Regions from separate parts of the Micromonospora sp. CPCC 206060 genome, predicted to be linked through region 3. Evidence: riboswitches for the same ligand, from Rfam matches in the RefSeq annotation. Region 3 holds a riboswitch; each other region holds the start of a gene.
What was found. A riboswitch is a leader RNA that binds a small molecule or an ion and turns the genes downstream of it on or off. The one in region 3 is predicted to bind S-adenosylmethionine.
Positions count from the first base shown of each region.

Region 1 (10,233 bases), on a different contig from region 3:
CGGGAAGTACGCCGCTGCCCTCCAGCCACTGACCCGTCCCGCCCGGCGGTCGAGGTGCAGCCGGCTGAACGGCAGCGCCGCGGGCTAGAGCACCTTGCCGGGGTTGAACAGGTTGGTCGGGTCGAGTGCCGCCTTGATCGCCTGGTGCACCCGGACCCCCACCGGGCCGATCTCCCGGGCCAGCCACTCCCGCTTGAGCAGCCCCACCCCGTGCTCGCCGGTGCAGGTGCCACCGAGCGACAGGCCCAGTTCCATGATCTCGTCGAAGGCCCGGCGGCCCCGGTCCAGGTTGGCCGGGTCGGCCCGGTCGACCACGATGTTCGGGTGCATGTTGCCGTCCCCGGCGTGCCCGACCACCCCGATCGGGATCTCGCAGCGCTCGGCGACCCGGGCCACCCCGTCCAGCAGGGCGGCCAGCGCACCGCGCGGTACCGCGACGTCGTCGATGACCAGGCCGCCGTTGCCGTCCGGGTAGGTCTGCGCGGCGAAGCGTTCCATCGCCGGGTGGGCCAGCCGGCGGGCCTGCAACAGGGCGGCGGCCTCGACCGCGTCGGTGGCCGCGTAGACCTCGTCGGCGCCGGCCGCCTCGCACGCCGCCGCGATCAGGGCGAGATCGTCCGCCGCCCGGCTGCCGGTGTCCGCCGCCGCGAGCAGCAGCGCCGCCGCGTCGGTCCGCAACCCCATCGGCTGGTACGCCTCGATCGCCCGCAGATGGGTCCGGTCGAGCAGTTCGAGCAGGCTCGGGGTGAGACCCCGGGCGGCGATCCCGGCCACCGCCGAGCCGGCCGTGGCGGTGGACGGGAAGACCGCGACCAGGGTCAGTGACTCCTCCGGGGCGGGCCGCAGCGCCACGGTGATCTCGGTGATCACCCCGAGGGTGCCCTCGGAGCCGACGAAGAGGCGGGTCAGGTCGTACCCGGCGACCCCCTTGGCGGTACGCCGGCCGGTGCGCAGCACCTCGCCGGAGGCGAGCACCACCTCCAGGCCGAGGACGTACTCGGTGGTCACGCCGTACTTGACGCAGCACATCCCACCCGCGTTGGTGGCCACGTTGCCGCCGATGGTCGACGACTCCCAGGAACCCGGGTCCGGCGGGTAGCGCAGCCCCTGCTTCGCCACCTCGGCGGCGAGCGCGGCGTTGACCACCCCGGGCTGCACCACGGCGATCCGGCTCACCGGGTCGATCTCCAGGATCCGGTCCATCGCGGTCAGGGAGATCACCACCGCGCCGTCGACCGCGTTGGCCGCGCCGGCCAGGCCGGTCCGCGCGCCCTGCGGCACCACCGGTACGCCGTACCGGGCTGCTGCCCGGACCACCGCGACCACCTCGGCGGTGCTGCGCGGCCGGGTCACCACCAGCGGGGTACCGGCGGCGCAGAGGTCCGCCTCATCGCGGCGGTAACCCCGGATCAGGTCCGGGTCGATGATCACGGCGGCGTCGCCGAGGGCGGCACGCAGGTCGGCGAGGATCGGGGTGGCGGCCATGACGCCGAGGCTAGACCCGGCTCAGTCGGGGCGACCAGGCCGGCCGATCCGTCCCGATCCGGAGGATTCACCCCGGGTACGGCGGGTAGTCCGGCCCATGTCCGCAGGCCGTGACGCGTCAACCGATCCGCCGGGGCGCCCCGGCGAGCGGTACGCCGACGCGCGGGATCGGCAGCGGCTGGCGGCGGTGATGGCCCAGTTGCGGCACCGGGGGCACGCGACCCTGCGGGAGCGGCTCCACGCGGTCCGGATGGCCTGGGTGCTCGCGTTGCAGGCCGGGCTCGCCGCCGCGTTGTCCTGGACCGCCGCCCACGAACTGCTGAACAACCCGCAGCCGGTCTTCGCGCCGATCTCGGCGGTCGGCACGTTGGCCGCGTCGGTGGGGCAGCGGATGCGGCGGACCGTCGAGCTGATCATCGGAGTGGCGCTCGGGGTGCTGATCGGCGACATTCTGATCTACTTCTTCGGGACGGGACCCTGGCAGCTCGGCGTGGTGGTCCTGCTCGCCATCGTCGTCGCGGTCTTTCTGGGCGGCAGTGTCGCCATCGTGATCCAGGCTGCGGCGACCGCCGTACTGATCGTCACGCTGAGCCCGTCGGTGGCGGATCTCGAATTCCCCCGGTTCGTTGACGCGTTCGTCGGCGGCGGTGTCGCCCTGCTGGTGACGGCGCTGCTGCTGCCGCTGAACCCGCTCCGGGTGATCAACCGGGCGGCCCGCCCGGCGCTGGACCTGCTCGCCGACCAGCTCACCGAGGCGGCGGAGGCGCTGGTCGCCCGGGATCCGGCCCGCTGCCAGCGGGCCCTGGACCGGTTGCGGCGCAACCAGCCGGAGCTGGAGGCGTTCTCCGAGGCGATCGAGGGGGCCAAGGAGACCACCACCATCTCCCCGGCCCGGTGGCACCGGCGCGAGGCGTTGACCCACTACGCGGAGGCGGCCGAACCGGTCGACCGGGCGATGCGGAACAGCGGCACCCTGATCCGGCGGGCGGTGACCCTGATCGAGGACGAGGAGCCGATCCCGGAGGCGATGTCCGAGGCGGTACGGAGCCTGGCCGAGTCGGTCCGGGTCCTGCGGCACGAGTTCGCGGTCGGTAAGGACCCCGACGACGCCCGGGAGTGGACCATGCGGGCGGTGTGTCATGCCGGCCGGGCCTATCGGGAGGGGGTCGGCTTCTCCGGCAGTGTGGTGATCGCGCAGATCCGGACCACCGCCAGTGACCTGATCAAGGCGAGCGGTCTGGACCAGGACGAGGCCAACCGGCTGGTCCGGCAGGCGTTCGGCGACACGCCGCGCCCGCCCGGCGAGCAGGGGCGTGCCCCCGACGACCAGCCGGCCGGCTGACGGCGGACCGTGTGCCGTCAGCCGACGGCGGGACCGTGGACCGTCAGCCGACGGCGGGACCGTGGACCGTCAGCCGACGGCGGTCGTGGCGACGGATCAGCCGATCGTGGCGAGTGCCCCGAGCAGCCGGTCCACCTGGGCGGCCGTGCTACCGAGGCCGAGACTGACCCGCAGGGCCGTCGGTGGCAGGTCCTGTCGACCGGTACGCGCCGCCGCCTCGGCGAGCAGCCGCCGGGTCAGCGGGTGGGCGCAGAAGAGCCCGTCGCGTACCCCGATCTGGTGCTCCCGGGCCAGTTCCGCCGCGATCTCGGCGGAGTCCCGCCCGGCCACCACGAACGAGACGATGCCCACCCGGTCGGCGTCGACGCCGAAGGTGTGCAGCTCCACCACGTCCGGCAGCGCGGCCAGACCGGTCCGCAGTCGGGCCAGCAGTGCCTGCTCCCGGGCGTGCAGCGCGGGCCGGTCCGCCTCCACCAGGGCGGTACAGACCGCAGCCAGCGCGACCGCACCGAGCAGGTTCGGGGTACCCGCCTCGTGTCGGGCCGGGCCGGTCGCCCACCGTACGTCGTGGGTGGCGTCGCCGACGTGCCCGGTGGCACCCCCACCGGCCAGGTACGGCGGCGCCGCGTCCAGCCAGTCGGCGCGTCCGATCAGTACCCCGGCGCCGAACGGGGCGTACAGCTTGTGCCCGGAGACGGCCAGGTAGTCCACGTCGAGCGCGGCCAGGTCGACCGGCACGTGCGGGGCGAGCTGGGCGGCGTCCACCACGATCCGGGCGCCGTGCCGGTGCGCCTGCCGGGCCAGCCGGGCGATCGGCCAGCACTCGCCGGTGACGTTGCTGGCGCCGGTGACCGCGACCAGGACCGGCCCGTCCTGGACACCGCCGTCCGGGCCGCGTCGCAGTTCCCGCAGGGCCGCGTCCAGGGCTCGCACCGCGGCGGCGGGGGAGTCGGGCGCCGGCAGCCGGACCGTACCGGCCGGCCAGGGCAGCAGGTTCGCGTGGTGCTCCCCGGCGAAGGTGACCACCGTAATGCCGGTGGGCAGGGCCCGGGCCAGCAGGTTGAGTGCGTCGGTGGTGTTCCGGGTGACGATCACGTGGTCGTCGGTACGGGCACCGAAGAAGTCGCCGATGGTCTGCCGGGCCCGCTCGTAGGCGAGGGTGCAGTGCGCCGAGAGCGCTCCGGCACCCCGGTGCACGCTGGCGTACCAGGGCAGCAGGTCGGTCACCGCGTCGGCGGCGGCCCGCAGACAGGGCGCGCTGGCCGCGTAGTCGAAATTGATCTGACCCGGTACCCCGAGCACGTCGAGCGGCCCGGTCGTGCCGGGCACGGCGGTGGGCGACGGCGCAGCCGCCGGGCGGGAGCGGGACGGGACGGGCGGGGCTGCCAACAGGGTCATGCCGTTCCTCCAGGGTCCACCGGACCCCGGCTCGGCACAGGGGACAGGGTCCGCGCTTGCCCAGCACACGGATCGGGCTGGGCCCGGTCATCACCCGGGGCACCCCACCGCGAACCTCGACGAGGGTTGCCGGCCAGCAAGCCGGGGCTTGACGCTGGCGCTCGTGACCTGGGTTGGAGCATATCCGGTGGGAATGCGCCCGGACCAGTGGGCCGAGGATGGATACGCTGGCCGCATGGCCGACACCCCGCCCGGCGGAGCCCTCTCCTCCCCGTCGCCGCCCGTTCCGCCCGGCGGAGCCGCGTACCCGCCGTTGCCGCCCGCCCCGCCTCCGGCCGGGGGACCGGCCACCCCGCCTCCGGCCGGGGGACCGGCCACCCCGCCTCCGGCCGGGGGACCGGCCACCCCGCCTCCGGCCGGGGGACCGGCCACCCCGCCTCCGGCCGGGGGACCGGCCACCCCGCCTCCGGCCGGGGGACCGGCCACCCCGCCTCCGGCCGGGGGACCGGCCACGGCGATGCCCGGCCGGCGGGCCGGCTGGCTGCGGTACCTGGTACTGGCCGGGGTGATCCTGCTGATCGCCGGCAGCGCGGTCTTCATGCTGTTCACGCTCGGGCAGAGTCTGGGTGCCGAGGCGTTGCTGGTCGGCCTGGTGGCGGCGATCCTGCCGGTACCCGTGCTGATCGCCTGTTTCCTCTGGCTCGACCGGTACGAACCGGAGCCGCTGAAGTACCTGATCTTCTGTTTCGCCTGGGGGGCGTTCGTCTCGACCGCCGCCTCGATCAACGTCAACGGCTTCTTCGCCGACCGGTTCCAGGAGTGGGGGCTGCCCGACGCGCTGGTCGCGGTGCTGGTCGCCCCGTTCATCGAGGAACTGACCAAGGCCCTCGGCCCGGTCCTGCTCTTCCTCTTCCGCCGCCGGGAGTGGTCCGGGATCACCGACGGACTGGTCTACTGTGGCCTCTCCGCGGTCGGGTTCGCCATGGTGGAGAACATCCTCTACCTGGGCGGGCACGGCTACGCCAGCGGTGTCGAGCAGTACGGGCCGGCCACCGGGGCGCAGAACCTGATCGCCATCTTCATCGTCCGGATCCTGCTCTTCGGGATGGCCCACCCGATGTTCACCGCGATGACCGGGATCGGGCTCGGGATCGCCGCCCGGACCGCCGACCGTCGGGTCCGGGTACTCGCCCCGCTGGCCGGTCTGCTGCTGGCGATGATGCTGCACGGCACCTGGAACCTGCTGCCGTCGCTCACCGTGGCCACCGGGCAGGCGTTGATCTCGCTCTACGGCTACATCGGCGTGATGACGCCGATCTTCTTCGCGCTGGTCGGTCTCGCGGTCTGGCTACGGGGCTGGGAGGGGCGGCTCACCGAGCGGGTGCTCCCCGACTACGTCCGGGCCGGCTGGCTGACCCCGCCGGAGGTGGCAGCCCTGGGCAGCCTGGGCCGGCGGCACGCGGCCCGGCAGTGGGCCCGGCGGGTCGGTGGCGACGCGGGGCTGAAGGCGATGCGGGGCTACCAGTTCGCGGCGACCCGGTTGGCGCTGCTCCGGGACGGTATGCGGCGGGGCCTGGACGACCGCCCGGCGGACCGGGACCGGGCGCTCCGGGAGGAACGGGAACTGCTCGGCTCGATCTCGGCGTACCGGTCGTTCTTCGTGGGACGGGATCCGCAGACGCCAATCGGGATCTGGGACGGTCAGCGGTACCAACTGACCTTCCCGGACGGGTCACGCCGTTCGGTGGACCCGCCGGACGAGCCGGTCGTACCGATCCCGGTGGTGCTCGCCCCGCCCCGACCGGTGGGGCCACCCGTTTCGTACCCGCCCCCGGGCTCGTACCCGCCCCCGGGCTCGTACCCGCCCCCGGGTCCGTACGGCGCGGCGCCGTATCCCGGTCACGGGCAGCCGCCGTGGGGTGCCGCCCCGCCGCCCGGCCCCTGGCGGGGGTGACCCCGGGCGGTTGCCGTCGACGCCGTCCCGGCCGGTACCGCCGGCCGGTGCCCGTCCCGGATAGCCGCAGTGGGTGACGGGGTCCCCCCGGGTCAGGCGGTCACGCCGGTGAGGAAGTCGCCGAAGCCCTGGAAGATGGCCATCAGGCCGACGCCGATCGACTGGCACATGGCGGCGGCGCCATCGGGTCGGAACGCCACGAAGAAGATCAGGAAGGCGACTCCGAGCCAGGCGAACACTTTCTTCACGAATACCGGCATCTCTTCCTCCGCTGCGGGCACTTGCCGTCCTGGTGCCACCGGGCGGCCCGGGCCGGGGCGCAGCAGCCCGTCAGGCCCGGGGCGGACCAGCGATCGAACGCGTGGCTTCCCCGGGAACGGCCTGGCAAACGGGGCGGAGTGCCGAAAAGGGCGAGAATCTGCCGGATGTGCCGGAATCGGGCGGAACGCCGGCGTCCGGTCCGGGACTCAGAGGTAGAGGCCGGTGGAGTCCGGCTCGACCCGCTCGGCGGCGACCGCGTGCACGTCCCGCTCCCGCAGCAGCACGTACCCGCGCCCGTGCAGCTCGACCTCGGAGCGGTCGTCGGGGTCGAAGAGGACCCGGTCGCCGGAGACGATGGCCCGGACGTTCGGCCCGACCCCGACGGCGGTCGCCCAGGCCAGTCGCTTGCCCATCGAGGCGGTGGCCGGGATGACGATGCCGGCGGTGGACCGCCGCTCGCCGTCGGCACCCTCCATCCGGACCAGGACGCGGTCGTGCAGCAGACGGATCGGCAGGCCGGCTTCGAGATTGGGGTCCGCAGTCACGCTGGAACGCTACCGTGTCCGGCGGCACCGGTGTCGCGGTGGTTGCGCGGTACCGGGCCGGGGCAATGTGGGGGCCGAATCAGGGTCGCCATCGGAGGTCTGGGCTGGAGTTTGCCCGTTACGGTGGTGGAGCCTGTAGCCAGCCGGGAGGTGCTTTTGAGCCGCTTCGAGCAGATTCGCGCGCGGATCCGTCGCGCGTACGAGTCGAGCCGGGCGTCAGTCCCCAGCGACACCAAGGCGGACGGTGGGGTGGCGAGTCCCTCGTCGCCCGGCCCGCCGGCGCAATCCGACGTGCCGGTCGCCGGGCTGCCCGCCCCGCAGGTGCCGCAGCACCCCTCCACCTCCAGCCAGGACGACGCGGACGTGCCGCACGGGCTGCGGATCGCCGCCGCCTGGTCGTGGCGGCTGATCGTGATCGGCGTACTCGGCTGGGCGCTGATCAGGATCATCGGCCGGATCCAGATCGTGATCATCCCGTTGTCCATCGCGCTGCTCCTCTCCGCGCTGCTCGCCCCGGCGGTGGGCTGGCTGCTGCGGGCCCGGTTCCCCCGGTCGGCGGCCACCGCGGTGGTCCTGGTCGGTGGCCTGGGCGCCGTGGTCGGGACGCTCACCCTGGTGGTCAACGAGTTCGTCAACGGGGTACCGGAGCTGAGCAAGAATGCCACCGAAGGCGTCCGGCAGATCCAGAACTGGCTCAAGACCGGTCCGCTGCACCTCTCCGACGGCCAGCTCAGCGACTACATCGACCAGGGGCAGAAGTGGATCGATGAGAACACCCAGTCACTGACCAGCGGGGCCATCTCCACCGCCGCCACCCTCGCCGAGGCACTCACCGGTACCCTGCTGGTGCTCTTCGCCACCTTCTTCTTCCTGCGGGACGGGTCCAAGATCTGGCGGTTTCTGGTCCGGCTGCTCCCGCTGGCCGCCCGCTGGCGGGTCGACGACGCCGGCCAGGCGGCCTGGTCCACGTTGGTCGCCTACGTCCGGGCCACCGTGCTGGTCGCCTTCATCGATGCGGTCGGCATCGGCATCTTCCTGATGATCTTCAAGGTGCCGTTCGCCTTCCCGCTCGCCGCCCTGGTCTTCCTCGGTGCGTTTATCCCGATCGTCGGCGCCACCCTCTCCGGCACCGTGGCCGTGCTGGTCGCCCTGGTCGACAGCGGCCCGGTGACCGCGCTGATCATCCTCGGCGCGGTGATCGGGGTCCAGCAGGTCGAGGGGCACATCCTGCAACCGCTCATCATGGGCCGGGCGGTCGCCATCCACCCGCTCGCGGTGATCGTCGGCATCGCCGCCGGGGTGGTGCTCGCCGGCATCGTCGGTGCCCTCATCTCGGTACCGCTGATCGCCGTACTCAACACCGCGATCCGTCGGCTCAACCACCGGCGGGTACCCGAGGTGCCGCCGGACGCGGTGGTTGTCGCCTCCAGCACACCCTGACCCGGCCCATCGGGCCGTCCGTGCCCGCCCGACGGCTGCGCGGCCGGGCACGGAAGCACCCTCAGCTGCGGCCCAGCCGCTCCAACGCGCCCCGGGCCACCTCGGGGCGCGTGGTGTACCAGAACGGCGGCAACGAGCGGCGCAGGAAAGGGCCGTACCCCCGGGCCGTCTCCAGTCGGGAGTCCAGCACCGCCACCACCCCCCGGTCGCCGGTCGCCCGGATCAGCCGGCCCACCCCCTGGGCGAGGCGTACCGCGGCGATCGGGACGCTGACCGCCGCGAAGCCCGAACCACCACCGGCGTCCACTGCGGCGGCCCGCGCCGCCGCCAGCGGCTCGTCCGGCCGGGGGAAGGGCAACCGGTCGATCACCACGAGCTGGCACGAGTCGCCCGGCACGTCCACCCCCTGCCAGAGCGACATCACCCCGAACAGGCAGCTCGACCGCTCCTGCTTGAACCGCCGGACCAGCAGCGGCAGCGCCTCCTCACCCTGGAGCAGCACCGGCAGGTCGGTGCGCGCCCGCAGCAGCTCCGCGGCCTGCTGCGCGGCCCGACGCGAGGAGAAGAGTCCGAGGGTACGACCACCGAGCGCGGTCACCAGGGCGAGCAGCTCCTCACCGGCCGCCTCGGGCAGCCCGGAGACGCTGGGCCGGGGCAGGTGCGCGGCGACGTAGAGGATGCCCTGCCGGGCGTAGTCGAACGGGGAGCCCACGTCGAGCGAACTCCACCCCGGCCCCTCGTCACCCGGATCACCGCCCCGCCCCTCCGCAGCCCCGTCCCCCCGGACCGCCGTGCCGCCGTCCTGTGCCGCCGTCCCGCCGGCCGCCCCGGCCCGGGTCGACGCGGCTCGGGTCGACGCGGCCTGCGCCTGCGCGGCCGGAGAGGGGGTGGACTCCGTGGTGGCCAGCCCCAGGGCCCGGGCCACCGTGTCGAACCGTCCCCCCAGGGTCAGCGTGGCCGAGGTGGCGACCACGGTGCGCTCGTCGTACAGGTGGGTGGCGAGCGTACCCGCGACGGAGAGCGGCGCGACGACCAGCGCCCGCCGTCCGGAACCGGCGCCCTCCGGCTTCTCCACCCACGCCACGTCGTGGTCGGCCTCCTCCAGCAGCCGCTGCGCGGTCTTCGACAACTCGTCCAGCACCGCCTTCGCCTGCTGCTTGCGGACCGGGTCGGGGTCGTCGGCCTTCACGTCGCCGATCGCCTCCAACGCCGCCCGGGTCGCCGCGTCCAGCAGCGTGCACGCCTCGGCCAGGGCGGCCGGCAGCCCGGCGGTGATCCGGCCGGCGGGTGTCTCGGTCAGCCCCACCGACAGCGCGTCGGCCGCCTCGACCAGCGCCTCGGCGGTCTCCGGCTTCAGCAGCGGTCGCGCCCGTCGGGCCGCCCGGTCGATCAGCTCGGGCACCAGTTCGGCCTGCGCCGCCGAGGAGACCCGGTCGACCAGCTCGTGCGCCTCGTCGACGATGAGCAGCTTGTGCGGCGGAACGATCTGCCGGCCGGCGAGCATGTCGACGGCGAGCAGGCTGTGGTTGGTGACCACGATGTCCGCCTCCCGGGCGCGGGCCCGGGACGCCTCCGCGAAACACTCCGCCCCGAACGGGCAGCGCCCGGCACCGACACACTCCCGGGCCGGCATCGACACCGTCCGCCACACCTGGTCGTCCACGCCCGGATCCAGCTCGTCCCGGTCGCCGGTCTCGGTCTCCATGGCCCAGTCGCGTACCCGCTGGATCTGCTTGCCCAGCCGGCCCGTCTCACCCAGCCAGCGCAGGCCCCCACCGCCGCTGTTGCCGCCGCCGGGGGTGTCGAAG
Region 1 is NZ_JBAKHU010000030.1:17,519-27,751, reverse strand. It holds gene V6U90_RS19200 (glycerol-3-phosphate dehydrogenase/oxidase) at 1-32, shown strand, start outside; gene V6U90_RS19195 (FAD-binding oxidoreductase) at 85-1,485, opposite strand; gene V6U90_RS19190 (FUSC family protein) at 1,676-2,827, shown strand; gene V6U90_RS19185 (aminotransferase class V-fold PLP-dependent enzyme) at 2,924-4,225, opposite strand; SAM riboswitch class IV at 4,273-4,394, opposite strand; gene V6U90_RS19180 (PrsW family intramembrane metalloprotease) at 4,461-6,179, shown strand; gene V6U90_RS19175 (hypothetical protein) at 6,272-6,460, opposite strand; gene V6U90_RS19170 (GroES family chaperonin) at 6,647-6,985, opposite strand; gene V6U90_RS19165 (AI-2E family transporter) at 7,076-8,425, shown strand; gene V6U90_RS19160 (ATP-dependent DNA helicase) at 8,487-10,233, opposite strand, start outside.
Region 1: it holds a riboswitch for S-adenosylmethionine, as region 3 does, so the genes downstream of both, V6U90_RS19185 (aminotransferase class V-fold PLP-dependent enzyme) here and V6U90_RS08620 (ABC transporter substrate-binding protein) in region 3, are expected to answer to the same signal.

Region 2 (10,233 bases), on a different contig from region 3:
CACCCTCTTCCCGCTCGCCGAGGCGGATGCCAACGCCCGGGGCATCGCCGCGAACGGCACCCCGGTCCGGGTCGCCTGGTACACGGGCGGGCATGACGGCGGGAAGGGTCCGCGTACCGACTCGGACCGGCTGAAGTTTCTCACCGCGCAGTGGCTCGACCACTACGTCCGGGGCGAGGGCGACGTGCCGGAACGGAGTTTCACCTGGTCCCGGACGACCGGGTTCGACGCCCTGGACCGGGGCCTGGTGGCCACCGGCTACCGCGTCGCGGACTACCCCGGCACCGGCGGCACCGCCCGCCGTTCCGTCGAGGTGACCGGCCCGGTCCAGTCGATCGCGAACCCGCCGAACGGGAACCCCGCCGCGATCTCCTCGGTACCGTTCGCCGGGGCGCTCTCGTCCTTCCTCTCCGGTGTCGCCGGGGACCTGCCCGGCCAGCACGCCCGCTTCGAGTCCGCGCCGCTACCGGAGGCGGTGGACGTGGTCGGCTCGCCGACCGTCCGGATCCGGGCGGCGTCCCCGACCGGTGCGGCGGTGCTGTTCGTCAAGCTCTACGACGTCAACCCGGAGGGCGCGGCGACCCTGCCCGACGGGCTGGTCGCCCCGGTCCGGCTGACCGGGCTGCCGGCCGACGTCGCCACCGCCCAGCCGGTCACGGTGACCCTGCCGGCGATCGTCCGGCGGATCGAGGCCGGGCACCGGCTGCGGATCGTGGTGGCCACCTCCGACCAGGGGTACGCCACCCCGGCCGAGCCGACCGTCTACACCGTCGCCCCGGGCGGCGGGCCGGTCACCCTGCCCACCGTCGACGGCGAGCCGATCGCCACCTCGGCGGCGGTCTGGCGCTGGGTGCTGGTCGGGTTGCTCGCCGCCATCATGGTCGGGCTCGTCGTGGTCGTCGCCGTGGTCCGCCGCCGGCACCGCCGCCACGACACCTCGGTGCATCCGCAGTACGCCGGCATCCCGCTCGCGGTCCGTAACCTCCGTAAGGAGTACGCCGACGGCTTCGTCGCGGTCTCCAACGTCGACTTCGAGGTGTACCCGGGACAGGTGGTCGGTCTGCTCGGCCCGAACGGTGCCGGTAAGACCACCACCCTGCGGGTGCTGATGGGGCTGACCCAGCCCACCGCCGGGGAGATCTACGTCTTCGGGCACCGGCTGGTGCCGGGCTCCCCGGTGCTCTCCCGGATCGGTGCCCTGGTCGAGGGGCCGGGCTTCCTGCCGCACCTGTCCGGTCTGGAGAACCTGAAGGCGTACTGGCGGGCCACCGGCCGGCCGGAGGCGGACGCGCACTTCGAGCAGGCGCTGGAGATCGCCGGGCTGGGTGCCTCGGTGCACCGCCGGACAAGGAACTACAGCCACGGCATGCGGCAGCGGCTGGCCATCGCGCAGGCCATGCTCGGCCTGCCCGAACTACTGGTGCTCGACGAACCGACCGACGGGCTCGACCCGCCGCAGATCGCCGAGATGCGCCGGGTCCTCCAGCGGTACGCCACCGACGGGCGGGCGGTGCTGGTCTCCAGTCACCTGCTGGCCGAGGTGGAGCAGACCTGCACCCACGCGGTGGTGGTCAACAAGGGCCGGATCGTGGCCTCCGGCCCGGTCGAGGAGATCGTCGGCGAGTCGCCGAGCGTGCTGTTCGACGTCAGCGACCCGCAGGCGGCCCGGGCCGTGCTGGACCGGTTGACCGGCGTACGGGTGCTGCCCGACGGCGACGGTGGGCTGGTGGTGGACACCAACGGCACCGCCCGCAGTGAGGTGGTGGCCGAACTGGTCCGGGCCGGTGTCGGGGTCGACCGGGTGGTGCCCCGGCGTCGCCTGGAGGACGCGTTCCTCGCCCTGGTCGGGGAGAACTCTCGCGGAAGTGGGGACCGTTGATGTCCGGTTCGTTGCAGTCGGCCGAGCGGCCCGGTGGGGCCAGCGCCGCCGGGGCCGCGTCGGGTTACCGCCCGTCGGCGACCCTGCCGTTCCTCGCCGAGTTCCGCCGGCAGGCGTCCCGGCGCCGTACCCAGCTCGCGCTGGGTTTCATGGTCCTGCTCCCGTTGATCATTCTGATCTCGTTCCAGTTCGACACCGGAGACGACGACGACAACGGTGGGGGCGAGTTCGCCAGCCTGATCGACCTGGCCACCTCCGGCGGGCTCAACTTCACCCTCTTCTCGATCTTCGTCTCCGCGTCGTTCCTGCTGGTCGTGGTGGTGGCCCTGTTCTGCGGGGACACCGTGGCCAGTGAGGCGAGCTGGGGGAGCCTGCGTTACCTGCTGGCCGTGCCGGTACCCCGGGCCCGGCTACTGGCGGTCAAGCTGCTGGTCGCGCTGACCTACTCGGCGCTGGCCCTGCTGTTGCTGGCCGGTACCGCCCTGCTCGCCGGGACGCTGCGCTACGGCTGGTCGCCGCTGCGCAGCACGGTGGCGGCGCAGATCCCGGCCGGGGAGGGGCTGCTGCGGCTGCTCGCGGTGCTCGGCTACCTGGCGGTCGTACTCCTGGTGGTGGCCGGGCTGGCGTTCCTGCTCTCGGTGACCACGGACGCCGCGCTCGGCGCGGTCGGCGGTGCGGTCCTGCTCTGGATCCTGTCCAGCATCCTGGACCAGATCACCGCGCTCGGGGCGCTGCGTGCCTTCCTGCCGACCCACTACGCCAACGCCTGGCTGGGGCTGCTCTCCACCCCGGTGCAGACCGACGGCGTGGTCCGGGGCTGCATCTCGGCTATCTGCTACGCGACCCTCTTCTGGGGGCTGGCGTTCTGGCGGTTCACCCGCAAGGACGTGACCAGCTGACCCGGTGGCCGGCATTCGGCGTTTTTGACATCGCGCGTTACGCCAGCGCCGCCGATCCGGCCGGCCCGCCCCGGTCCGGGGTTCCTCCCCGCGATCCGCTCCGTTCGTAGAGTCATCCCGGCGACAAGGGTGAGGCGTGGGTGGACAGGGTCTGACATCGTTTGCCCGGTTGCCAGATTGCCTGAGCAAGGAGTCACCCCTTGAGTTACGAGCCGCCGCCATCCTCACCGGACCCGGCTGGCCAGTCACCGCAGTACGAGCCGCCGGCCCCGGCCGGCAGCGGCGCGTCCGCCCCGTCGCCCGGGTACGGCCCACCGGTCGACCCGTACGTCCCGCCGAGCGACCCGTACAACACCCCGCCACCCACGGCGGTGTGGAACCCGCAGCCGGGCGGCGGTGACCCGTACACACCGCCGGGCGGCTACGGTCCGCCGTCCGGTGACCCGTACGCCCCGCCGGGTGGCAGCTACGCCCCGCCGTCCGGTGACCCGTACGCCCCGCCCGGTGGCGGCTACGCCCCGCCGCCACCGGCCGCGCCCTACGGCCCGACCTCCGGTGCGCCGTACCCGCCGCCCGGTCCGTCCTCGGGCGCGCCGTACACCCCGTCGTCGGGCGCGCCGTACGCGCCGTCCTCCGGAGCGCCGTACACCCCGTCGTCGGGCGCGCCGTATGCGCCGTCCTCCGGCGGGTTCGTCCCGCCACCACCGGCCGGGCCGGCTTACGGTCCGGGGGTCGGGATGCCGATGATGCCGGTCGCTCCGCCGAAGAAGAGCAACACGCTGGTGATCGTCCTGGCCGTGGTCGGGGTGCTGCTCGTGCTCTGCTGCGGCGGCGGCATCGTCGCGCTGGTCGCGGCCGGCGACGAGACCGAGGACCCCGGCATCTCCTACTCGCCGCCGGCCCAGCCCGGGTTGCCGACCACCGCCCCGACCCGGGGCACCGACACCTCGCCACCCACGACCGACGACGAGACCGAGAACATGGCGATCGGGGACACCCTGATCCTCACCAGCACCGACGGGGACGAGCTGCGGGTGACCGTGCAGAAGGTGACCACCCGGAAGACCGGCTGCCGGTCGTACGCCCCGGAGCCGGACAACGGCACCTACCTGGTGGCCGACGTGACGGTCGAGGTGGTGAAGGGCGAGGGGTCCATCAACCCGCTCTACTTCAACTTCGTGGACTCCTCCGGCACCGAGGAGAACGGTATCGGCGGCATCTTCGCCGGCTGCGGCACCGCGCTGTCCAGCGGCATCGACCTGGCTGCCGGTACGAAGCGCAGCGGTACCGTGGTCTTCGACGTGAAGTCGGCCAAGGGGCAGATCGTCTACACGGAACTGCTCGGCGGCAACGCCCGGGGCTCCTGGAAGGTCGGTTGATCCGACCTTCCTGAACGGTCGGTCGATCCGACCGCTGGCGACAGGATCGGGATGCCCCGGGCAACCGGGGCGCCCGATCCTGCTGCATTCCGCCGGCTGATGCGGGGCAGCTCACAACCTGGGACACAGCTCCCGCTGGCTGGCCGGACGCCCGTAGACTCCACGGCACAACTGAATACCTCATCCAGAGGGGCTGAGGGATACGGCCCGACGACGCCCCGGCAACCACCCCGCACGCTCGATGACGAGCGGCGCGAGGCAGGTGCCAAATCCGTCCCCGCCGCACGGTGCGATGCGGGGAAAGATGAGAGGACCCCTCGACATGACGTCGACCGTCGACGCGATCCCCGCCCAGCCCACCGCCACCGGCCCGGCCCGTGCCCTGGTCTGTCGTGCCTGTGGCGCCCGGTACCCGCTCGCCGCGCAGCACGCCTGCTACGAGTGTTTCGGCCCGCTGGAGGTCGACTACGACAGCGCCGCTCTGGCGAAGGTCACCCGGGCCGAGATCGAGGCCGGTCCGCAGAGCATCTGGCGGTACGCCGGCCTGCTGCCGGCCGGTCAGGACCCGGCCACCCGGGTGACCCTGGACCCGGGGCTGACCCCACTGGTCGCCGCGCCGTGGCTCGCTGCCGAACTCGGCATCCGGGCGCCGCTCTGGGTCAAGGACGACAGCGCCAACCCGACCCACTCGTTCAAGGACCGGGTGGTCTCGGTGGCCCTCACCGCCGCCCGGGGGCTCGGTTTCACCCGCTTCGCCTGCGCCTCCACCGGCAACCTGGCCAACTCGGTCGCTGCCCACGCCGCCCGGGCCGGGGTGCCGTCGATCGTCTTCATCCCCGGTGACCTGGAGCAGGGCAAGGTGGTCACCACCGCCGTGTACGGCGGGGAACTGGTCGCCATCGACGGCTCGTACGACGACGTGAACCGGCTCTGCGGCGAACTGGTGGAGACCGACGAGTTCGAGGACACCGCGTTCGTCAACGTCAACGTGCGCCCGTACTACGCGGAGGGGTCCAAGACCCTCGGGTACGAGGTGGCCGAGCAGCTCGGCTGGCGGATCCCCGAGCAGGTGGTCATCCCGATGGCCAGCGGTGAGCTGCTCACCAAGATCGACAAGGCGTTCAGCGAGCTGGTGGAGATCGGCCTGGTCGAGGCGCCGGCCAACGGCTGGAAGGTGTTCGGCGCCCAGTCGGCCGGCTGCAAGCCGATCGCCACCGCGCTGCACGGCGGCACGGACACCATCACCCCGGTCAAGCCGACCGGCATCGCGAAGTCGCTCAACATCGGCGACCCGGCCGCCGGGCTGTACGCCCTGGAGGCGGTGCGTCGTACCGGCGGCTGGATGGATTACGCCGACGACGACGAGATCCGCGACGCGATCCGGCTGCTGGCGCGTACGACGGGGGTCTTCGCCGAGACCGCCGGCGGGGTGACCGTCGCGGTGCTGCGCAAGCTGGTTGCCGCCGGGAAGCTCGACCCGGACGCCGAGACGGTCGTGTTCAACACCGGCGAGGGTCTGAAGACCCTGGACGCGGTGGCCACCCAGGTCGGGCCCACCCACCGGATCAAGCCCTCGCTGCGCGCCGCCCGGGATGCGGGCCTGCTCGGCTGAGCATCGTTTCGTCACGTCGGGTAGCTGAAAGATTGCCACAGGTGGCGAAAAATCGCCCGGTAAGGACTTGACGTCAGTTACCCGACGACGCAAGATGCTCGGTGCGGGGGGTCGTTTCGCCGTAGACCTTGGTTCTAACGACCCAGCGCCGGAGGCGCTGTGCGATCGTCCCCCCGACCAAATTCCCTCTCGTCCGCCCCGGTCGTTGTGGTCCGCGATCGTCGGTTGACCACCCGGCGCAGCCGGGTCGCCCACGGTCGCAGTCGCGCGTTGGTCGGGTAGCCACCGGCGGCCAGCCCGGCCCGGCACTCGAAGACGTTGCGGCACCCGTAGGTGCCGGTCAGCGCGTACGACCAGGCACAGGCCAGCCAGTAGGCCGGCCAGAACAGCGGGCCGAGCAGCGCGTACTGCCCGATGTGCCGGATCTCGTGGCCGAGCAGATCGGCCCGGTCCGGGTGCAGCAGCCAGCCCGCCGGCCGGCGGCTGAGGATCACCGAGCCCACGGTCAGGCAGTCCTGTCCCGGCCACGGCAGCCGGTACCCACCGGCGACCAGCACCCCGCCCGGCAGCCGACGCCGGTCGGTGGCCCGCGCCAGGCGGGCGAGCGCGAGCCCGACCAGGGTGGTGCCGTTGAGCCAGGTGGCGGTGCTGCGCAGCGACGGTCGCATACCTCCAGCGTGCGACGACTTGGCCGGGCCGGCCACCCGGGCGCCGCCGCTGCCTCGGCCCGGCCCGGCGGCTCTTACCCCCGGCCCGGCGGCTGCGGCATGATGACGGGCATGACGGAGACCCCGCATCCCCTGTACGCCAAGCACGCCGACACCCTCGCCCGGGCGCTGACCGCGATCACGGAGCGGGGGTACTGGTCCGCCTATCCCGAGTCACCCAGCCCCCGGGTGTACGGCGAGACCGCCGCGAGCGAGGGCGAGGCCGCATTCCGGGCGTACCTCGGCACCGACTTCCCCCTCGACCAGCCCGGCGGCGACGACCGGGTGTCCACCGAGGCCAGCCCGTTCGGCATCGACCTGGCCGTGCGGTACCCGCACGCCGACGCCGACACCCTGGTGGCCGCCGCGAGCGCCGCCCTGCCCGCCTGGCGGGACGCCGGCCCGCAGACCCGGCTCGGGGTGTGCCTGGAGATCCTCGCCCGGCTGCACGCGCACGTCTTCGAGCTGGCCAACGCGGTGCACGCCACCAGCGGGCAGGCCTTCGTGATGGCGTTCCAGGCCGGCGGGGCGCACGCCCTCGACCGGGCGCTGGAGGCGCTCGCGTACGCGTACGCGGAGATGACCCGGCACCCGGGGACGGCCGAGTGGGAGAAGCCGGCCGGCAAGGGCGAGCCGCTGCGGATGACCAAGACGTTCCACGTGGTACCGCGCGGCGTGGCCCTCGTCATCGGCTGCAACACCTTCCCGACCTGGAATTCGTACCCGGGGCTGTTCGCCTCGCTGGCCACCGGTAACCCGGTCGTCGTCAAACCGCACCCGCGTGCGGTGCTGCCGCTCGCCATCACCGTGAGGTACGCCCGCGAGGTGCTCGCCGAGGCCGGCTTCGACCCCAACCTGGTGCTGCTCGCCGCCGAGGCGCCCGGCGAGAAGCTCGCCTCCGACCTGGCCCTGCACCGGGCCGTGAAGATCGTCGACTTCACCGGGTCCACCGAGTACGGCGACTGGCTGGAGGCGCACGCCCGGCAGGCGTCGGTCTACACCGAGAAGGCCGGGGTCAACACGATCATCGTGGACTCCACCGACGACTTCACCGGGATGTGCCGCAACATCGGCTTCTCCCTGGTCCTCTACAGCGGCCAGATGTGCACCACCCCGCAGAACATCCTGATCCCGTCGGCCGGTATCGCCACCGACCAGGGGCAGAAGAGCTTCGACGAGGTGACCGCCGGGATCGCCGGCGTGGTCGCGAAGCTCACCGGCGACCCGGCGCGGGCCGTCGAGCTGACCGGTGCGATCGTCAACGACGGTGTGCTCGCCCGGCTCGACGAGGTCGCCCGGGTCGGGGACGCGGTGCTCCCCTCGCAGCCGCTGGAGCACCCCACCTACCCCGGTGCGGTGGTACGGACCCCGACCATCGTCAAGCTCGGTGCCGCCGACGTGGCCACCTACGGCCGGGAGTGGTTCGGGCCGATCTCGTTCGCCGTCGGCACCGACTCGACCGCGCACAGCCTGGAGATCTTCCGTGCCACCGTGGGGCAGCGTGGCGCGTTGACCGCCGCGGTCTACTCCACCGACGAGAAGGTGCTCGACGCGGCCGAGGCGGCTGCGATCGAGGTCGGGGTGCACCTGTCCTGCAACCTGACCGGTGCCGTCTTCGTGAACCAGTCGGCGGCCTTCTCCGACTTCCACGGCAGCGGGGCGAACGCGGCGGCGAACGCGGCGCTGACCGACGGGGCGTACGTCGCCAACCGGTTCCGGGTGGTGCAGAGCCGCCGCCACAGCTGAGATGTAAGGAAGGGCCCCTTCTTATCGCATTCGGTAGAGGAAGGGGCCCCTATTAACACGGTCGGCGCATCCGCAGCTCGGTCAGCGCCGGAATCACCGGGTGCGGGACCCGTTCTCCGGTGTCGACGAAGCCCAGCCGCTGGTACGCCCGCAGGGCCCGGTCGTTGCCGACCACGACCTCCAGCATCAGCTCCGGCCGGCCGCACTCCCGCGACCACACGGCTATCGCGTCGATCAGGCGACCGAGCACCCCGGCACCCCGCCAGGAGGGCGTGACGTACACGCCGAAGATCAGAGTGGTCGACGGGTCGTCGGCCGGGGCGAAACCGCCGGCCGAGCCGACGAGTCGACCACCGGGATCGGCGACGAACTGTGCGGTGCCGCAGCCCGTCGAGGTCTGCGTGATCCGGGCGACGTAGTCCGCGTGCGGGCGGGCCGCAGCGTCCGCGAGGGTCTCGAGGAAGGCCAGCGGCGCGTCGGCGAGCATCTCCAGGCGCAGCGCCCGCATCCGCGCGGCGTCGGTCGGTCGGATCCGGCGTACCTCGACGGTGGTCGGTGTGACCGGTACCCCGGTCCTCAGTTGCTCCACCGGGGATGCCTATCCCACCCGGCAGGCCGGTGGCAACCGGAATGACCAGCGTGTCGTCGGTGGGTACGCCGACATAGGCGGGCCTCCCTACACCCAACGACGCTCGCCGATGTGTATTGGTGTCGGAGACGGCTGAAGTGTGTCCGGTTTGGGGTAGTGCGCCGTCGTCACACCTCGTGTAGCGTGCGATTTCGGTCAGCCATTTTCGTGGGCCCGACGGTGGGTTCCGCGAGTGGTCCCGATGCCTCCGGTGGCGACCGGAGGTCGTCGTACAGCCAGCACCATCGAAGTGAGGAAGTGCACCGTGGCACAGGGCACCGTGAAGTGGTTCAACAGCGAAAAAGGTTACGGCTTCATCGCGGTCGACGGCGGTCAGGACGTTTTCGTCCACTTCTCCGCGATCGAGATGGACGGCTACAAGGCACTCGACGACGGGCAGCGGGTCGAGTTCGACATTGCGCAGGGCCAGAAGGGCCCGCAGGCGGAGCGGGTTCGCGTCATCGCCTGAGGCGCCCTCGGCGTCCGCGCCGAGGCTTCCCGACCACGACGTCGGTCGTGAGAGGGGTACGACGTGGCAGCCGGCCGCGGGAGGTTTCCCGACTGCGGCGGCTGACCGTACCGGTCGACCGGCGGTCGCACCCGTCGGTCGTGGTCTCCGCAACGACGTGACCGGGTCCGGGTTGTAAACCAAGTCGGGTGCGGGCTCGACCGCCCAGCGAACCGGTCCCGTCGAATGTGCCGTCCTGCCGAGGAAGTACCCGCGCTACCACGGATCCGGTACCGGGTCCGGTCGATCGTGACGGGGCTCCACCACTCCCCGCCCGCTGCTCCTTCCCGCCGGGCCGCTGGCCCGCTCCGCCCGTACCCCGGTCGGTCTCCGGTCGTGTCCGGCATGCCCGACGACCTGGTCGTCCGTGAGGCTGCCCGCGTGGTGGCCTGCCGTTGCCCGTGGCGCCCTACGGCGGTTGCCCGGCCCTGCCCGTTCCCGGATTCTCTGCCCGGCCCTTCCCGGACGTACGGGAAGCGTGGCCGACATGCGGTGTGGGAAGCGTGATCTCCCTCGACGTGCGGAAACCGCGCCGCCCCGCGTCTCTGGCGGGTGGCTCCTCCCCGACTCTCCGGGCCTCCTGCGGTCGTCGCCGAACGGGCCGGTCGGGCCGGTCGTGCTTGCACTCGGCAGGGGAGAGTGCTAAACAAGTCATTGGCACTCGCGGTGTGCGAGTGCCAATGGTCGGGGCGGTAGGGCCACGGCCGTGGCACCGGTGACGGTGCCCGGCACATGGCCGGTCGTCGCGGGCTGTCCGGCCCGGCCGACGGACGTCATTGTCGCCAGGTAGTGACGTCCGAAGGTGCGTAATCAGGCGGCCCATCCGGGGCACACACTCGGGTGGCCCGTGAGTGTCCAGGAGGACAACGCCGTAT
Region 2 is NZ_JBAKHU010000030.1:35,421-45,653, reverse strand. It holds gene V6U90_RS19260 (alpha/beta fold hydrolase) at 1-1,879, shown strand, start outside; gene V6U90_RS19255 (ABC transporter permease subunit) at 1,879-2,778, shown strand; gene V6U90_RS19250 (DUF4352 domain-containing protein) at 2,979-4,157, shown strand; SAM riboswitch class I at 4,335-4,468, shown strand; gene thrC (threonine synthase) at 4,480-5,769, shown strand; gene V6U90_RS19240 (hypothetical protein) at 5,904-6,437, opposite strand; gene paaN (phenylacetic acid degradation protein PaaN) at 6,549-8,222, shown strand; gene V6U90_RS19230 (GNAT family N-acetyltransferase) at 8,275-8,811, opposite strand; gene V6U90_RS19225 (cold-shock protein) at 9,116-9,319, shown strand; gene groL (chaperonin GroEL) at 10,232-10,233, shown strand, end outside.
Region 2: it holds a riboswitch for S-adenosylmethionine, as region 3 does, so the genes downstream of both, thrC (threonine synthase) here and V6U90_RS08620 (ABC transporter substrate-binding protein) in region 3, are expected to answer to the same signal.

Region 3 (10,233 bases):
AGGAGAAGGGCACGCCGTAGCAGGGCTTGCTGGTGTCGAACCCTTCGCAGGCGCCGCTGTAGGTGACCAGGTCCTTGTTGATCTCCGCTGCCCGCTCGCCCAACGGCACGTACGCGCTGCGCCGGTCGAACAGCTCCAGCCCGGCGTTGTTCGCCATCACGTCCGGACCGGACTGGGAGGTGATGTACGGGCCCTGCACCTCGGGGTACTTGTCGAACGGCACGGACTGCAGGTCCAGCTTGATGTCCGGGTGGCTGCCCTCGAAGCTGGTCTTGACCTGCTTCCAGTACTCGGCGCCACCCGGCTCCCAGGTCAGCACCTTCAGGGTGACCGGGCCGCCTGCGTCGTCGTCACCTCCGCACCCGGTCAGCAGCGCGGCGGCGGCCACACCGGCGGCGAAGAGGCCGGCCAATCTACGTCGGTTCATCGGCAGAAGCTCCTGTCAGCAAGGGGGATCGGGGATTCGGCGTACGGCACCGTCGGCGGTGGCGCTGTCGGCCATGGCGGCGGCGACCCGGACCACGTGCAGTCCGTCGGCGAGCGGGACGACCGGGGACGACTCGGTGCCGTCCACCATGCGGAGGAAGTGCCGGAGTTCGGCGGCGAGCGCGCCACCGCCGTCCGGCGGGGAGAGCAGCCAGTCCGGTGCCTCGGTCCGCTCGGCCTGGACGAGCAGGGTGGGGTACCCGAGGTCGACGTGGCCGACACCGTCGGTGCCGTACACCTCGACCAGGTCCGAGGTGTGGTTGGGGGTGTGTTCGGGCAGGAGGTAGCTGTTGCGGATCGACGACACGACATCGTTGGCGTGCCGAAGCTCCGCCCACACCAGGACCGGTGTCACCGATCCCGGTCGGGTCCGGGCCGCCGCGCGTACCTCGACCACGGGCGACTGCGCGTACCACAGCGCCAGGTCGATGTCGTGCACCGCGGTCAGCAGGGCGGGATGTTCGTCGGGGAAGAGCCGGGTCAGGGTCCGGGGGCGGTCCCGTCGTGAGGAGACCGCCAGCACCTGCCCCAGGTGGCCGTCCCGGACCGCGTCGTACAACGCCCGGTGGGCGGGGCTGTGCCGCAGGATGTGCCCCGGGTGGCAGAGCACCCCGTGCGCCTCGGCGGCGGCGACGATGGCGGTGGCGTCGGCGACCGTCGCGGCCAGCGGTTTCTCCACCAGGACGGGGATCCCGGCGGTGATCAGCGCGACGGCGACCGCGCGGTGCGCGGGGCCGGGTACGCACACCGAGGCGGCGTCCGGCGGGGCCGTCGCGAGCAGGTCGGCGACGGTGTCGAAGGTGCGCGGGACGTCGTACCGGGCGGCGACCCGGTCCCGGGTGTCCCTGTCGGGGTCGACCAGCGCGTCCACCCGGATCCCCAGGGACCGGTACGCCGCGACGTGCCGGACGCCGAATGCGCCGGTCCCGATCACCGCCACCCGTGGTCCGGTGCTCATGCGTCCACCGCCCCGGCACGTACCGGCCGGGCGGCCACGTCGTGCCCGGGGTCGGCCGTCAGCGCGCCGTCGAGCACGGCCCGGGTGAGCCGCTCCAGGGCGACCACCCCGGCGGGGAGGCACCGTTCGTCGACGTCGAACTCGCCGGAGTGCAGCGAGGCACCGCCCCGTTCCCCGACGACGCCCAGCTTGACGTAGAGGCTCGGCCCGAGCGCACCGAGCAGGGCGAAGTCGTCCGTGGTCAGGGGTGGTACCGGCAGGTCGACGACCTTGACCAGTCCGGGTAGTTCGGCGTGTGCGAGGGCGACCAGTTCGGGGGAGTTGTGCACTGCGGGCATCTCGTTGGCCCAGGTGAAACGTACGCCGAGGTCGAGGGCGGCGGCCTGCTGGCGGATGACGCGTTCGATCACCGTCTTGAGTCGCTCCCGGACGGTGGGGTCGAGGGTGCGCAGCGTGCCCGTCGCCTCCGCGTGGTCGGCGACCTGGCTCTGGCTGGCCCCGCCGGAGATGGTGCCGATGTTGAAGGCGACCAGTTCGTGGGGGTTGCGGGCGCGGGCGACGGCGGCGTGCAGGGTGGTGACGATGGCGGTCAGGCCGAGGATGGCATCGCGGCCCAACGCCGGGGTCGCGGCGTGCGCGGCCCGTCCGAGCACCTCGACCCGGAACGCGTCCTTCGCGGCCATCGCCGCGCTCCGGTCGATACCCAGGGCGCCGGCCGGCAGGTCGGGCCAGCAGTGCAGGCCGAGCACCGCGTCGAACCGGCGGTCGCGGAGGGCGTCGTCGGCCAGCACCGCAGCGGCACCGGAGTCGGCGCCGAACGGGATCTCCTCGGCCGGCTGGAACAGCACGGTCACCGAGCCCCGGGCCGGTGGGTCGGCGGCGATCCGGGCGGCGACGCCGTAGGCGACGGTCATGTGCACGTCGTGCCCGCAGGCATGGCAGACGCCCGGAATGCGGGACGCGTACGGCTCCTGCTTGGCATCCTGGACGGGATAGGCGTCCATATCGGCCCGAAGAAGGACAGCGGGCCCCGGAGCAGCTCCATCGATCTCCAGGAGCAGCCCGGTGCCGGCAATTCCGGTCCGGATCCGCCCGAGCGGACCCAACAGCCCGGCGAGGACGGCCGCCGTCTGGTTCTCGGTGAACCGCAGCTCGGGGTGTTGATGGAGCTGGCGTCGCAGCCGCACCAGCTCGTCAACGTCGTCGCCTGCCAGCGTCACGCGGTTCACCCCTCGTTCGCGCCGTGTAATCCGGACCTAATTGAGACAAGAACCTAAATCAGGGGTCCCGCCACGTCAATGGCCAGGGCAGATTTGGGTTAGGGTCCGACCATGCGACGCGCTGACGCCCACCTGCACCTGTTCGCCGCCGGCTACCCCGGCAGGTACGGCCGCTCCCCCGCCGGCGGCGACGAACTCGCCGTCTACCAGGGGATACGTCGCGCGCACGGGATCAGCCGGGCGCTGGTGATCGGCTACGAGGGCGAGGCACAGTTCGCAGGGAACAACGACCACGTCGCCCGTCTCGCCGCAGCACACGACTGGATCGCGCCCGTCGCCTACGTCCCACCAGGTGGACCGGAAGGGGGAACCGGAACCTTCTGGTCGGCCGGCTTCGTCGGCATCGCCGCGTACCTGCCGGACCCGGCGGCGGCCGACCGCTTCGCCGGCTGGGTGACCCGTGAGGCGACCGCACTGAACCGGGTCGCGGCCCTGATCAGCCTCAACGCCACCCCTGCGGCGACCGCGCACCTCGGGCCGGCCCTGACCGCGCTGGACGGGTGCACAGTGCTGTTCAGCCACCTCGGGTTGCCCGGCGCGCAACCCGTCGTGCCCACCCGGGAGGCCGCCGCCGGGATCCTCACGCCGCTGACCAACCTGGCCGGACTGCCCCACGTCGGGGTCAAGATCTCCGGGCTGTACGCGGTCAGCGAGCCCTCCGACGACTTCCCGCACCACGCGGCCCGACCGTTCGTGGATCTCCTGCTCGCCCGGTTCGGCGCACGGCGCCTGTACTGGGGGTCCGACTTCGCACCCGCCCTCGACCACGTGTCGTTCGCGCAGACCCTGCACCCGGTCGGCCTCGACGGACTCGCCGACGACGAACGCGACGACATCCTCGGCGGCAACCTCCTGCGTGCCCTGGACCGGCACACCGCCGCAGGGTGGCGACGCCCGACGGCGCCGCCGGGAAGGGCCGGGTGAGGGTGGTCATAACGGCTGGACGACGCACCGGGACAGGCTGCTAGCCTCGTCGGCAGGTCATGAGCGCCAGCGTCAAGCCCCGGCTCGCTGGCCGGCAACCCTCGTCCACGTAGGGGTGCCCCGGGTGAAGACCAGGCACCGGAGCAGCCTCCGGTGCAAGCGTGGCCTGGTTTCCCAGGTCATCACCGACCGAGGAGAACCATGCCTTCCCGTAGCTGCGCCCCACCGGCCCGCCCCGCGATCCCGCCGGCCCTGACCCGGCGCCGCCACGTCGACATGATGCGGATCTGCAGCGCCGTGTGTCGCCCCGGCAACGCCGGCTAGCCGCGGCCACTCCCCTTCCAGGAACCACCCCAGCGGTACGCCCACCGGGCGCACCGTCGGCGACGCACGCCCGTGCCCGCCACCCGAACCTCTCCCGGAGACACCTGTGCGATTCCTTCCTGCCCTGACCCGGGCCGCCGCCCTCGGCGTCGCCACCATCCTCGGCGTCGCCACCCTCACCGCCTGCGCCGACGACACCTCCCGCCCGGCCGACAACCCGTACGGCCTGCTCCAGCCGGGCGTGCTGCGCGCCGGCACACTGACCGACGCGCCACCGAACGTCTACCTCAAGAACGGCACGTTCACCGGCTTCGACAACGACCTGCTCACCGCAGTCGCCGCGAAGGCCGGCCTGAAGGTGGAGTTCGTGGGCACCGACTTCTCCGCCCTGCTCTCCCAGGTCAACAACCGCAAGTTCGACGTCGGCAGCTCCTCGATCACCATCACCGAGGCACGCAAGAAGACCGTCGACTTCGGCAACGGCTACGACTTCGGCTACTTCGGCCTCGACGTACCCGCCGGCTCGCCGATCACCAGCTTCGACCAGCTCGCCGGCAAGCGGGTCGTGGTCGTGCAGGGCACCGTCCAGGACGACTACGCCACCGGCAAGGGCCTCGACCCGGTCCGGGTACCCGACTACAACGGCGCGATCAACCAGCTCAAGGCCGGTACCGCCGACGCCTGGATCGCCCCGGCCGAGATCGGCGAGAAGTCCGCTGCGGAGAGCAGCGGCAAGATCACCGTGGCGGCGAAGCAGCTCAGCCCGGCCCCGACGGCGTACGCCTTCGCCAAGGGCAACGACAAGCTACGTGAGGCGCTCAACAAGGCTCTCGACGAGGTGATCGCCGACGGCACCTGGAGCCGCCTGCAGGCCCAGTACTACCCGGGACGTCCCATCCCGGCCGACTTCAGGCCCGGCAGCGGCACGGTACCGGTGCCGGCCGCGCCGGCCTCCTCCTGAGTACGGACGACGAGCGAGCGGGGCGGTAGGAGAGAGCACTGATGGATCCGTTGAGCACCCTGTGGGAGACCTTCTTCGACTGGGACTCCATGCGCGCGGCGCTGCCCGAGATGCTGACCGTCGGGTTGCCGAACACGCTGATCCTGGCGGTCTCCGCCGCCCTGCTCGGCTCGGTGCTGGGCATGCTGCTGGCCATCGCCGGCATCTCGCGTACCCGGTGGTTGCGCTGGCCGGCCCGGGTCTACACGGACGTGTTCCGGGGCCTGCCGGCGGCCGCGACCATCCTGCTGATCGGCGTCGGCCTGGCACCGCTGGGCATGCAGGTCTGGGGGCCCAACCCGTACCCCCTGGGCATCCTGGCGCTGTCGCTGATCGCCGCCGCCTACATCGGTGAGATCTTCCGCTCCGGCATCCAGTCGGTGGAGGCCGCCCAGTTGGAGGGCGCCCGGGCGCTCGGCTTCTCCTGGGGCGAGGCGATGCGCCTGGTGATCATCCCGCAGGGCATCCGCCGGGTGCTGCCGGCCTGGGTGAACCAGCTGATCGCCCTGATCAAGGACTCCAGCCTGGTCTACTTCCTCGGCCTGGTGGCCAGCCAGCGGGAACTGTTCCGGATCGGCCAGGACTACGCGGCGACCACCGGCAACGAGTCCGCCCTGCTGCTGGCCGGACTGTTCTACCTGACCCTGACCGTGCCGCTGACCCACGTCGTCAACTGGATCGACCGGCGGCTGCGGCACGGCCGTCCGGCCACCGCGCCGGTCGGGGACTCCGACGACCTGGACCCGGTACTGCCCGACCCGAGGGGAGGAACCCCACGTTGACCATCGACACGAGGACCCCGGTCAGCCTCAGCGTCCGCGACGTGCACCTGTCCTTCGGGGCGAACCGGGTGCTGCGCGGCGTGGACCTGGACGTGGCACGCGGAGCGACCGCCTGCGTGATCGGCCCGTCCGGGTCGGGCAAGTCGACCCTGCTACGCACCATCAACCGGCTCATCGAGCCGGACCGCGGCGACGTACTGCTCGACGGGCGCAGCGTGCTGCGCGACGACCCGGACGCCCTGCGGCAGCGGGTCGGCATGGTCTTCCAGCAGTTCAACCTCTTCCCGCACATGAGCGTCCTGCGCAACATCACGCTCGCGCTGCGGCGGCTCCGCAAGCTCGGCGAGGACGAGGCCGTGGCCGTCGCCCGGACCCACCTTGAGCTGGTGGGGCTGTCCGCGAAGGCCGACGCCCGGCCGGCGCACCTGTCCGGCGGCCAGCAGCAGCGGGTCGCGATCGCCCGCGCACTGGCCCTGCAACCCCAGGTGATGCTCTTCGACGAGGCGACCTCGGCGCTCGACCCCGAACTGGTCAAGGGGGTCCTGAAGCTGATGGCGGAGTTGTCCGCCGGGGGCATGACGATGGTGGTGGTCACCCACGAGATGGGCTTCGCCCGGGAGGTGGCCGACACCGTCGCCTTCATGGACCACGGCGTGGTGATCGAGGTCGGCGCACCCGGGGCGATCTTCGAACAGGCCCGGCACCCCCGGCTGCGCCGGTTCCTGTCCCAGGTGCTGTAGTCCCCGGCGGTGCCGGCGTCAGGACGAGCCGGCCGGCACCCGGGCCACCATCGGCCGGCCGACCAGCCGGCGCACGGCGAGGTACCCCGCACAGCCGAGGCAGACGTCGAAGGCCGCGTTGAGGAACGCCGCGGCGAGCGCCGCACCGGTGGCGGCCAGGAACAGCGCCGGCACGCCGGCGAGCTGACCGGCCACCGCGACCACCGTGAAGACCAGGCCGACGACCTGCGCGAACCGTACCGGGGCGGCGGGTTCGAGCTCCGTGGGCGGATCGAGTCGGGGCGCGACGAGGGCACGGTAGAGCAGGCCGTACGGGCCGAGACGGGGATACGCCGCAGTGCCGGCGAAGACCACCGCCTGGACGACCAGCGGCAGAACGGATCCGGTGATCAACGCGGCGGCGAGGACGACGGTGGTGACGGTCGCGGCGAACCGCGGCGCGCGGGGGTCGAGCAGCATGAGGGGTTCCGTTCAGGGGTACCGGCCGGAACCCGGGCACGCGGGACCGGCGGGAAGGATGGCCAGGGGATCAGACGGAGCGGGCCGGTCGACAGAGGCTCGCCGACAGCCGGCCGTGGTCCACGGCCCGTCGGCGGGTCAACGCGACGCCGATCATGACGGGGCCCCGACGAGCAGTGGCCGGATCGCGGCGATCAGGTCGTCCCGACCGGGTACCCCCGACGCGCGCTGGACGACCCGTCCCCCGGCGTCCACCACCAGGACCGTTGGCGTGCGCCAGATGTCGAGTTCCCGGACCGCGTCGAGGTGCTGCTCGACGTCGACCTCCACCAGGTGGACGCCCTCGATGTGGCCCTCGATCTCCCCGAGGACGCGGCGGGTGGTACGGCAGGGGGCGCAGAACGGGGACGAGAACTGCACCAGGTTGACCGCACCGGCGCGTACCCCGAGCGTGGCGAGCACCGACGACGGCGCCGCCGCACCAACGGCGGCGGTGGGTGTGCCGGGCACGGGGCGGATCCGGCCGTCCCGACGGCGCCGCCACAGGCCGAGAACGGTGGCGAGCGCGAGGACGCCCAGGACCACCGCGAGCCCGGTCAGAGGGGAGTGCCGCACCGCTCCAGCCTGCCACAACACCAGGTGATCGACCTCCACCGTCCGGAGGACAGGACAGCGGACCTGCGATCCACAGTGGCCGCCTCGATTCGGCAACCCCCAGTCCGGGCGGAGGCCGGACCACCGGCCCGGGGTCCTCGCGCCGACCACCGACCCCGGCTGATCCGCGTCCCGCAGGCCCTTGCACGGCTATTGATCTCAATGGATACTCACTGCCACGACGACCGTCAGGATCACGCTCCGACCGGCTCCGACGCGCCGCCGCCCGACCACAACCTGCGGGCCCCAGCACGGGAACCACCGCTCCGAGGAGGATCAGTGAGGATCACCAAGACCACCGGCCGGATCGGCCAACTGCTCGCCGCCACCATCGGCCTGGTCACCGCCGGCGCGCTCACCCTGCCCACGTCCGCGTCAGCCGCCCCGGCGACCTTCGACGCCACCCAGCTCGCCCAGGTCAGCAGCGCGGTCGAGCAGTCCGGGGTCGACGGCATCGCCTGGCACGTCGACGCGGCCACCGGGCGGGTGGTCGTGACGGCCGACGACACCGTCTCCCGCGCCGACCTCGCGAAGCTCACCAAGAGCGCCGGCAGCAAGGCCGGTGCCATCCGCGTCGAGCGGACGACCGGAGAGTTCCGCGCGCTGCTCGGCGCCGGTGAAGCCATCTACGGCGGCGGCTACCGCTGCTCCCTCGGCTTCAACGTGGTCAAGGGCGGCACCTACTACTTCCTCACCGCCGGCCACTGCGGTGACGTCGTCAACACCTGGTACAGCGACTCCGGGCTGCGGACCGTGATCGGCCCGACCACCGGCTCCAGCTTCCCGGGCAACGACTACGCCCTGGTGCGCTACGACAACGCCTCGCTCAGCCACCCGGGCGGCTTCACCGCCGCCAACGCCTTCGTCGGCGAGTCGGTCAAGCGCAGCGGGTCGACCACCGGTACCCACAGCGGCACGGTGACCGCGCTCAACGTCACGGTCCGCTACTCCGGCGGCGGCACCGTCCGCGGCATGATCCAGACCAACGTGTGCGCCGAGCCGGGCGACTCCGGCGGCGCCCTCTACGACGGCACCAAGGCCCTCGGCCTGACCTCCGGCGGCAGCGGCAACTGCCGCACCGGCGGCACGACGTTCTACCAGCCGGTCACCGAGGCGGCCAGCGCGTACGGCGTGACCGTCTACTGATCCACCCGGTGGGCCCGGCCGGCAGGACACCCCTGCGGCCGGGCCCACCGTCGGGTGTCCGGCGGCACGCTGTCGAGCGGGTACTGCGCCCGATCGACCTGGCCTGCACCTGATCCGCGAGTCGGACGGCCGCTCGGCAGGTGGTCCGGGCCGGCCGGGTGGCATGGGCTTCCCGTCGGCGGTGGACGCCAGGTGACCGCTCAGCGGCGGATGAGGCCCTGCCTCCTCGCGGCGGCGACGGCCGCGGTGCGGTTGTCCACGCCGAGCTTGGCGTAGATGTGCACGAGGTGGGACTTGACGGTGGCCTGGCTGAGGAACAGTGCCCGGCTGATCTGCTGGTTGGACAGGCCGTCGGCGACGAGCTGGAGCACCTCGGTCTCGCGGCGGCTGAGAGCGGCCTCCGGGGTACGCATCCGGCCCATCAGCCGCTGGGCCACGGCCGGAGCGAGGGCCGACTGGCCGGCTGCCGCGGTACGCACGGCGGCGGCGAGGTCTTCGGGGTTGGCGTCCTTGAGCAGGTAGCCGGTGGCGCCGGCCTCGATGGCGGCCAGGATGTCGGCGTCGGTGTCGTAGGTGGTCAGGATGAGCACGCGCGGCGCGTCGGGCCGGTCGGTGATCGCCGCGGTGGCCTGGGCGCCGTGGCTACCCGACCCGAACTGCAGGTCCATCAGCACCACGTCGGGTGCCAGTTCCCCGGCAAGCTGGACCGCCTCCTGCGCGGTGGACGCCTCCCCGACCACCTCGAATCCGGGTTCGGCGTCGAGAACGGCCCGCAGGCCGGACCGCACGATGGGATGGTCGTCGGCCAGCAGGAGACGGATGACATCACGGTCAGCCATGGTCTGGGGCACCGTTTCGGGTGTCGGCGGCGTACTGGTCGGCGGAGAACGGGAAGGACACAGCCAGGGCGGCGCCCTGCCCGGGGGCGGACTCGACGGTGAGGGAACCACCGAGTTCGGCGGCCCGGGTACGCATCGCGGTCAGGCCGAAGCCGCCGTCCCCGTGCGGGATGGCGGTGGTCGGGTCGAAGCCGACGCCATCGTCGACGATGTCCAGGGCGACGCGGTCGGGCATGTAGGTGACGGTCAGGTCGGCGCGGCCGGCACGGGCATGGCGGACGGTGTTGGCCAGGGCGGACTGTGCGATGCGCAGCAGCGCCACCTCGTGTGGGGTGGGTAGCGGGACGGGGCTGCCGTCGATGTGCAGGCGGGTGGGCAGCCCGGAGCGTTGGGTGGTCGTGGTGCACAGCCGTTGCAGGGCGGCGGGCAGGGTACCGCCGGCCAGCCCGGGCGGTACCAGGGCACGGACGAAGCGGCGTGCCTCGGCCAGGTTGTCCTGGGCGGTGCTGCGGGCCTGGTCCACGTAGCCGGCTGCCGTCCCGGGCCGCTCCGGCAGGCTGCGCGCCGCCGCGCTCAGCAGTAGTTGGATGCTGGACAGTCCCTGCGCCAGGGTGTCGTGGATCTCCCGGGCGAGGCGCTCG
Region 3 is NZ_JBAKHU010000007.1:94,498-104,730, reverse strand. It holds gene V6U90_RS08640 (ABC transporter substrate-binding protein) at 1-427, opposite strand, end outside; gene V6U90_RS08635 (Gfo/Idh/MocA family protein) at 443-1,444, opposite strand; gene V6U90_RS08630 (M20 metallopeptidase family protein) at 1,441-2,664, opposite strand; gene V6U90_RS08625 (amidohydrolase family protein) at 2,776-3,648, shown strand; SAM riboswitch class IV at 3,704-3,816, shown strand; gene V6U90_RS08620 (ABC transporter substrate-binding protein) at 4,079-4,933, shown strand; gene V6U90_RS08615 (amino acid ABC transporter permease) at 4,975-5,754, shown strand; gene V6U90_RS08610 (amino acid ABC transporter ATP-binding protein) at 5,757-6,494, shown strand; gene V6U90_RS08605 (DUF4395 domain-containing protein) at 6,513-6,953, opposite strand; gene V6U90_RS08600 (TlpA family protein disulfide reductase) at 7,107-7,568, opposite strand; gene V6U90_RS08595 (S1 family peptidase) at 7,887-8,753, shown strand; gene V6U90_RS08590 (response regulator transcription factor) at 8,954-9,592, opposite strand; gene V6U90_RS08585 (sensor histidine kinase) at 9,585-10,233, opposite strand, start outside.